Regions from separate parts of the Dietzia sp. IBK-p2-16D genome, predicted to be linked through region 2. Evidence: predicted binding sites of a transcription regulator. Region 2 holds the regulator's gene; the other holds the start of a gene.

Region 1 (4,417 bases), on a different contig from region 2:
CGGGAACAGGAGGCCGGACTCGATGAAGACCACGGACAGCAGTGCCGGGAGGATGGCCTTGCCGAACGGCCCGTCGCCGGACAGCCAGAACTCGGGATCCATGAAGCCGGGGCCCAGCGCGAGGACCTGAGGGGCCTGCTCGGCCAGGAGGTGCGTGATCACCGGGGCATCATAATCCGCCCGCCCGTGATCCTGCAGCGCGCGGGACCCCGCCACCCGCGGCGCTACGGTGGGGTCGTGGCCCCCACAGACCTGCCGGACACCCTCCGACTGTCCCTCCTGGACAGGTCGCGGACCCGCGTCGGCGAGTCCCACGCCGCCGCGATCGAGGGCACGCTGGTCCGCGCGGAGCGGGCCGACGCCCTGGGGTTCCACCGCTACTGGACGGCGGAGCACCACTCCGTCCCCGGCATCGCGAGCGGGAGCCCGCCCCTACTGGTCGCGGCCGCCGCCGCGCGCACCACGCGCATCCGGCTCGGCTCCGGGGGCGTGATGCTCGCCCATCACCGGCCGCTGGTCGTCGCCGAACAGTTCGCCATGCTCGAGGCCATGCACCCGGGCCGGATCGACCTGGGGGTGGGGCGTTCGCTCGGGTTCACCGCGCCGGTCCGCGAGGCGCTCGGTGTCACCGACTACGGCACCGACGCCTTCGCCCGCGACATCACGGCCGTACTCGACTTCCTCCACGGCCGCGGCCCCGTCACCTCGCTGCCGGTCGTCGAGGACCCGCCCCCGGTGTTCGTGCTCGCCACCGGCCGGGGCCTCGAGGTCGCCGCGCGCGCCGGCCTGCCCGTCGTGGTCGGGGGACCGCGACTGCTCTCCGACCCCACGCCGCTGGACCGCTACCGCGAGACGTTCCGGCCGAGCGACGCCACGCCGGAACCGTACGTGGTGGTGAGCCTGGAGGTGATGGTCGCCGACTCCATCGAGGACGCGAGGGGCCTGCTGCTGCCGGAGGCCTGGGCGATGGCCGAGTCGCGGGAGACCGGGGTGTTCGGCCCGCTCCGGTCGCCGGCGGAGATCCTGGACCGAAGATTCCGTCCGCAGCAGCTCCGTCGGATGGAGGACTGGATGGCGGGGGCCCTCCACGGGGAAGCCGGGAAAGTGGCGGGGGAGCTCGCCGCGCTGGTGGAGCGGACCGGGGCCGACGAGATCATGGCCTCGACCTCGACATTCGACCGCGACGACCTCGCCCGGGCCGACACCGCGCTCGCCGAACTGCTCCGCCGGTAGCGTGTCGCACCCGGCTCGCGGGTGCGCCCCGTCACGCTGGCCTAGGCTGGAGGGTGTGCGCCCACCTCCACAGGGGTGCGGCGCCCCGAGATGCGCACGTCGCACAGCCGAGAACCCTGGAGGAGACCACATGCCCATCGCAACTCCCGAACAGTACAAGGACATGCTCGACCGGGCCCGTAACGAGGGCTTCGCCTACCCGGCGATCAACTGCACGTCCTCGGAGACCATCAACGCGGCCATCAAGGGCTTCGCCGACGCCGGGTCCGATGGCATCATCCAGTTCTCCACCGGCGGTTCCGAGTTCGGCTCGGGCCTGAACGTCAAGGACATGGTCACCGGCGCGGTCGCGCTCGCCGAGTTCGCGCACGTCATCGCTGCGAAGTACGACATCCTGGTCGCGCTGCACACCGACCACTGCCCCGAGGACAAGCTCGACGGCTTCGTACGACCGCTCATCGAGATCTCCCAGGCGCGCGTCGACCGCGGCGAGAACCCTCTGTTCCAGTCGCACATGTGGGACGGCTCGGCCACCCCGCTCGACCGCAACCTCGAGATCGCCAAGGAGCTGCTCGAGAAGACGGCCAACGCCAAGCAGATCCTCGAGATCGAGATCGGCGTCGTCGGCGGCGAGGAGGACGGTGTCGAGAACGAGATCAACGAGAAGCTCTACACCTCCCGTGAGGACTTCGAGGCCACCATCGACGCACTCGGCGCCGGCAACACCGGGCAGCGTTATCTGCTGGCCGCGACCTTCGGCAACGTCCACGGTGTCTACAAGCCGGGCAACGTCAAGCTCAAGCCCGAGGTGCTGAAGATGGGCCAGGACGTCGCGGTCGAGAAGCTGGGGCTCAACGCCGGTGACCTGCCGTTTGACTTCGTCTTCCACGGCGGTTCGGGCTCGGCCAAGAGCGAGATCGAGGAGGCGCTGTCCTACGGCGTCATCAAGATGAACGTAGACACCGACACCCAGTACGCGTTCACCCGTCCGATCGCCGCTCACATGTTCGGCAACTACGACGGTGTGCTCAAGGTCGACGGCGAGGTCGGCAACAAGAAGGTCTACGACCCGCGTTCGTACCTGAAGAAGGCCGAGCAGGCCATGTCCGAGCGCGTTGTCGAGGCGTGCAACGACCTGAAGTCGGCGGGTAAGTCCAAGGGTGCCGCTGCTTGATCGAACGCGGCCTGATCGGTACGGCCTGATCCCGCCCGTCTGACCGATCAGTCCTCACCGCGGTCCGACCCCGCCCCACCAGCGGCGCTCCTCCACTCGGAGGGGCGCCGCTGTCGTACGCGGACCCTTCCGGGGTCGAACTCTTGTGCTAGTTCCGCAGCGCCGGTACAATCGCTTGTATGTTCGATTACGGCGCGGCGTCGGAGGGGGTGCGGTGATGAGCGAGAAAACGGGAACGACGACGAGCTCGGCCTCCGCCGGGGCGCTTCGCGCCGTGTCGGAACCCCTCGACACGCTGGGCGCCGAGGCGCTGAGCGAGGTGGCGCGCTCGGCCACGCTGGCACAGAACCTGGCAGCGGCGACCCGGCTGCACGCTGCCCACCTGCTGGTCGAGGCAATGGGGCGTCTCGACCGGGAGGCCCGGGAGTCGGCGCACGGGCAGCAGTCCACCGACTCCCGTCCCGACTATTCCCGGCTCGAGCCCGCCGATCGGGCGCGCGATCATCTGGCCACGGCCATGTCGCTGACCGGGTGGCACGCCGCGCGGCTGGTCACGGCCGGCGTGCAGATCCACACCCGGCTACCGCGGCTGCGCAAGGCGGTCGAACGGGGACTGGTCCCCGAACAGTTGGCGATCGACGCCGCCTGTCGCCTGGCAGGGGTTCCCGACCAGATCATCGGCGCGGTGGAATCGGACGTCGTCGGCGCCCTGACCCGAGACCTCGACGGTGGTCACCGGCCAAGCCGGGTGGCACTGGACACCGCGGTCGACGCGTCCCGGGAGCGTCACGACCCGCAGGCCGCCGGCGATGCTGTGGCCGCCGCCATGGAGCAGCGCACGGTCCGGTTCCGTCCGGCACGCGACGGCATGACCAGCGTGTGGGCCTCGCTGCCCAGTGGCGACGCCGAGAAGTTGCGCCGCCGGATCGACGCCGCCGCCCGCGCCGCCTCCGAGGCGGGCCACCCCCGCACGCGGGACCAACTGCGCGCCGACGCGCTCTGCGCACTCGGGGACCCGACCACCGACGACATCGGCACCAGCCTGTACGACCCGGAAGGGCCCGCCGACAGCGGCAGCGACACGGATGCTGCTGCTTCTGCTGCCGCCGCCCGCGCCGGCGACGCCCCTGCCGACACCGCCCCTGCAGACACCGCCCCGGCCGGCGCCGGCAGGCCGCAGCTGGGCGCGTCGTGGGGCACGGAGCAGCCCATCCGGATCTCCGTCATCGACAGCGTCGCCCAAGGACTGCCCAACCGCGTGCAGTTCGTCAACGGCGCCTACTCGAGCTTCGACTGGCTGTGCGAGGAACTCCTGTCCGGCGGCGACGCGAAGGTGAGGTTCGAACTGATCGACCCGCAGCCGGGGGCCCAGGACAAGCCGGACGCGATGCTCAAGTACGCCATCACCCCGGCGCTGGCCGAGCGGATCCGGCTACGCGACGGGACCTGCCGTCACCCCGGCTGCACGGTGGACGCGTATGACTGCGAGATCGACCACGCCATCGCCTTCGACCACCAGCGTCCTGAGCTGGGCGGGCCTACGGCCGAGTGGAATCTGTTCTGCCACTGCCGGAAGCACCACCGGGAGAAAACCTTCGGCCACTGCGCCTACCGGCCGGGGCCTCTGGGCGAGCTGACGATCATCACCGAAACCGGACACGAACACCGCACCACACCCCACGGGCCACTGGCCCAGGCACGTGACCGGATTCTCGACCACCAGTGGCGACTTCACCTCGACCGCCTCATCGCCGATGACGGCCACTTCACCAACCCGCCCGGCATCGAGCGGGACAGCCGCAACGGTCAGCGGCCGACCCGGCCAGCTTGAGCGTCGGCAGGTCGCCGGGCGGCCGGGCCACCTCCTGACGGCCGGCGGGGCGGCTCAGCCCGGCTGCTGGTCCTGCGGGACGGCACCCATCCCGACGCCGGGCTGGCACATCTTCCACGCACCGTCCTCGTCGCGCATATGGATCTGCTCCGGGCCCGAACCGTCCGACTCCGACTCGA
Region 2 (4,417 bases):
ATCCTCCCTCATCGGACCGTCGGCCCTCGTCGCCCACGGCCGATATCGTCGTAGGCGTTAGCACACCGCTCCACACAGGACACCAGGGGCCCCGGTGTGAGAAGATGAACGCGAATGACTACTGATTACACGGCCGCTGATCGGCCGACACGCGACCTCGATCCATCCATCGGTGAGTTCCAGCTCGAGGAGAGATCCTCGATGCGCCGGGTGGCGGGGCTGTCCACCGAACTCCAGGACGTCAACGACGCCGAGTACCGCCAGCTCAGACTCGAACGGGTCGTGCTCGTGGGTGTCTGGACGGAGGGCTCCGCCGCCCAGGCCGACGCCGCGATGGCCGAACTCGCCCAGCTGGCCGAGACCGCGGGATCAGAGGTGTGCGATGCGCTCATCCAGCGACGCGACAAGCCCGACGCCGCGACGTACATCGGGTCGGGCAAGGTCAGTGTCCTCAAGGACGTGATCGCCGCGACCGGCGCCGACACCGTCATCTGCGACGGTGAACTCACCCCGGGACAGTTGCTCGCGCTGGAGAAGGCGGTCAACGTCAAGGTCATCGACCGCACCGCCCTGATCCTCGACATCTTCGCGCAGCACGCCACCAGCCGCGAGGGCAAGGCCCAGGTGACTCTCGCCCAGATGGAGTACATGCTTCCCCGCCTCCGCGGCTGGGGCGAGTCGTTGTCCCGTCAGGCCGGCGGGCGTGCCGGCAGCAACGGCGGCGTGGGTCTCCGAGGTCCGGGTGAGACCAAGATCGAGACCGACCGGCGTCGGATCCGCGAACGGATGGCACGTCTGCGGCGCGACATCAAGGGGATGAAACAGGCCCGCGACACCAAACGGCACCGTCGCCGTGCCACGCCCGTGCCCTCGATAGCGATCGCCGGATACACCAACGCCGGAAAGTCCAGTCTTCTCAATCGGATAACCGGTGCCGGGGTACTGGTCCAGAACGCCTTGTTCGCCACGCTCGACCCGACCACCCGGAAGGCCGAGCTGCCTGACGGCCGCGCGGTCGTCTTCACCGACACCGTGGGGTTCGTTCGTCATCTTCCGACCCAGTTGGTCGAGGCCTTCCGTTCCACACTGGAGGAGGTCGTCGACTCCGAACTTCTCCTCCATGTGGTGGACGGCTCGGATGCCTTTCCGCTCCGCCAGATCGAGGCGGTGCGCAAGGTGATCAACGAGGTGGTGGAGGAGCAGAACGCCGAGCGACCTCGTGAGCTGCTGGTGATCAACAAGGTGGACGCCGCGGATCCCGTCGTACTCACCGAGTTGCACCACGCGCTACCCGACGCCGTGTTCGTCTCGGCCGTCACCGGTCAGGGCGTCGACGAGCTGCTCGAGCGGATCACCCAGATCGTCGCTTCCGGGGACACCGAGGTCACCCTGGAGATCCCGTACTCCCGTGGGGACGTGGTGTCACGGGTCCACGCCGAGGGCGCGGTGGTCGAGGAGGAGCACACCGAAAACGGAACCCGGGTCATCGTCCGACTGCCCGCCTCAGTGGCGGGTGAACTCGACGAGTTCGCCGCCGACGGCTCACACGACGGCGCCGCCTGACCCCCACCGGGGACGGGCGGCGCGCCGTTCGAGTCCGGAGTTCAGAGCTTCCGGAACACCGTCACCACCTTGCCGAGGATCGTCGCGTGCTCTCCCGGGATGGGACTGAACGACGGATTGTGAGGTAGCAGCCAGACTCCGCTCGCGTCGTTGCGGAAGGTCTTGACCGTCGCCTCCCCGTCGATCATCGCCGCGACGATCTCACCGTTGTCCGCGACGTTCTGCCGCCGGACCACCACGAAGTCGCCGTCGCAGATCGCCGCGTCGATCATCGATTCCCCGACGACCTTGAGCATGAACAGGTCGCCGGATCCCACGAGGTCCGCGGGCAGCGGGAAGATCTCCTCGACGGCCTGTTCGGCGAGGATCGGACCGCCGGCGGCGATCCGGCCGAGCACGGGGACGTAGACGGGCTCGGAGGCGCCGCCGGGCCGCTGGGGCTCGGGCGTCGGCGAACGACGCCCGCGCGACTTCTGCCCGGGAACCCCGTGCACGTCCACCGCGCGCGGCTTGTGCGGGTCCCGGGTCAGGAAACCCTTCTTCTCGAGAGTCCGCAACTGATGAGCCACCGACGAGGTGGACTGCAACCCGACCGCGTCGCCGATCTCCCGGATGCTCGGCGGATAGCCGCGCTCCTTGACGGTGTCGTGGATGTGGAGGAGAACGCTCTTCTGTCGGTCCGTCAGCGACTCGAAGTCGGGCTTCGGCATCTCGTGTGGTCCCTTCGGCGAATGGATGTTCGACGTCTGTATCTGTGTACACCCTATCGCCCATGCGAACGTCGCGCCACACAGGTGTTCGAAATAATCGGGCCCGGAATGGTGACTGTGTCGGAGTCGCGTGATACAACTCTAGGAGAGTTCGGATTCGAACAGATGTACTGACACATACATACGGGTGTGCGAACACCACTCGCACACCGTATCGAGTAGGGAGTCACCATGACCGTTACGGAGTTGCAGTCACACGCACGTCCGACCGTGCGGTGGAGCGAGGTCTGCCCCGGCGACCATCGCGGGCGGTCCGCGGGCGTCGATCGTCCCGGCACCCCACAGAGTTCCCCGGGTAAGGGCAGCGCACAGCCCGGTCGCGTCCACCGTCGCCCCGCGGTTCGACCGGAGGGCAGCCGTCCCGCGGCGGCGTCGGCACGTGTCGACACCGTCGTCCGGCCGAGGGTGCCCGGCCGCCCCCTCGGCGTCACGTCTGTGGCACCGGGTCGCCGCGTGCTCGTCCGCCCGGCGTCGGCCGAGGGCGTGCGCGCCTGCCATATCGAGCCTCCTGTGGCCAGCGGCGTCGTCGACGACGTTCCTACGTGGGCGCTCCTGGCCTGCGGGATCGCGTTCGGAGTGATCCTGCTCTTCGCCGTGGCGTATCTCGGCGGGCCCGCCTACGCATGACCGGTCGTCGGGCCTCCTAGAATGAGTCGGGGACGGTGTACTGCCATCCCCGCATCCCGTCAGGCACGAGCCGGGACGCGTGAAGTCCGGTCGACGAAGGGCCCCACGGGAATGTACTGCCCGACATGCCACCACGAGGACTCCCGCGTGATCGATTCACGATCGGTCGACGAGGGGCAGGCGATCCGGCGTCGCCGGGAATGTCCGAGGTGCGGCCACCGGTTCACGACTCTCGAGACGCCGCTTCTGACTGTTCTCAAACGCAACGGGGTCACGGAGGCGTTCAGCCGGGACAAGGTGGTGCGCGGAGTCCGGCGTGCGTGCCAGGGACGAGCGGTCGACGAGGACGCCCTGCGCCGCCTCGCCCAACAGGTCGAGGACGCCGTCCGCGCCGGTGGCGTGTCCGAAGTCCCCGCCCATCAGATCGGTCTTGCCATCCTGGGCCCGCTACAGGACCTGGACGAGGTCGCCTACCTCCGCTTCGCCTCGGTGTACAAGCAGTTCAGTTCCGCCGATGACTTCGAACGCGAGATCATCGCCCTCCGGGAACGCCGGACGAGTCGCTAGACGCGCGCCATAGGCGGGTGATCGGCCGACGGCCGGCTCCAGGGGACGGCCTGCCTCAGCGGGACGACCGGGGGGCCAGCGCCGCTGCCACTGCCTTCTCGATGCGCTCCGCCGACACCGATCTGGCGGTCCCGAGCGTCTGCGCGAACAGCCCCACGCGGTATTCGGCCAGCATCCAGCGCAGGTCGCGAACGGCCCGGGCCCCACCCGGGCGCTTTCGCAACGCGGCGCACGCCTCGTCGACCCTCGCCTCGGACCGGGACAGCCTCACCGTGAGTTCCCGGTGGCGGGACGGAGACTTCTCCGCCAGCTCCAGGCGGAGCCCCACAGCCCTCACGTGTCGTTCCAGATGCGGGAGTGCGTCGGCCGGGTGTCGGGCGAGGAAACCCCGGCCGATGAGGAAGTCGAGAGACGGCCGGACGGCATCGGCGATGTCCGCCGGTGCCGCGGCCAGCGAGCCCCACACCGACTGGGCCGCCACGAGAGCGGGCACCGCCGTCGAGATCGCGGACGCCACGGCGCCGGGCACCTCCGCTCTCGCGGTGGCCTGCAGCTCGTCGAAATCAGCGACGGTGAGGACCGGAGCGCCCTTTCTCCGGGCGATGATCCGGCCGCACGCCGCGAGTGAGGCATCCGAGACGAGCCCCTCGATCCCGCCGTGAGGGTACTGCGAGAGAGCGAGCCGCTGCTGTACCGGGCGCCCACGCAGGATCGACGACGCCGACACGAGACCAGACGAGATCAGCGTCAGCACCGCGGCCGCCTGGGTCGATCGGCGCTCGTCCTCGGTGGCACACGCCACCACGTGGATGCCGTCCGCGCCGACACGCAGTGCTGGATAGACCGTGACCTCGACCCCGTCCACCGAGCCGGTCACCGCCGGCGGGAGA

What was found. Region 2 encodes LexA, which represses DNA repair genes until DNA is damaged. Its sites were predicted from a motif close to CGAACANNTGTTCG; they were not measured.
Region 1: a site for LexA is predicted at 2,580-2,593, ahead of AC3DE3_RS07440 (HNH endonuclease signature motif containing protein). Genes of this name have one in related genera too.

What each region holds. Positions count from the first base shown of each region.
Region 1 covers NZ_JBYMTL010000002.1:657,248-661,664, forward strand. Annotated here, with positions in the region: gene AC3DE3_RS07425 (DedA family protein) at 1-159, opposite strand, end outside; gene AC3DE3_RS07430 (MsnO8 family LLM class oxidoreductase) at 238-1,233, shown strand; gene fbaA (class II fructose-bisphosphate aldolase) at 1,364-2,407, shown strand; gene AC3DE3_RS07440 (HNH endonuclease signature motif containing protein) at 2,625-4,238, shown strand; gene AC3DE3_RS07445 (Rv0361 family membrane protein) at 4,293-4,417, opposite strand, start outside.
Region 2 covers NZ_JBYMTL010000001.1:310,042-314,458, reverse strand. Annotated here, with positions in the region: gene dapF (diaminopimelate epimerase) at 1-61, shown strand, start outside; gene hflX (GTPase HflX) at 115-1,563, shown strand; gene lexA (transcriptional repressor LexA) at 1,605-2,273, opposite strand; gene nrdR (transcriptional regulator NrdR) at 3,072-3,527, shown strand; gene hrpA (ATP-dependent RNA helicase HrpA) at 3,583-4,417, opposite strand, start outside.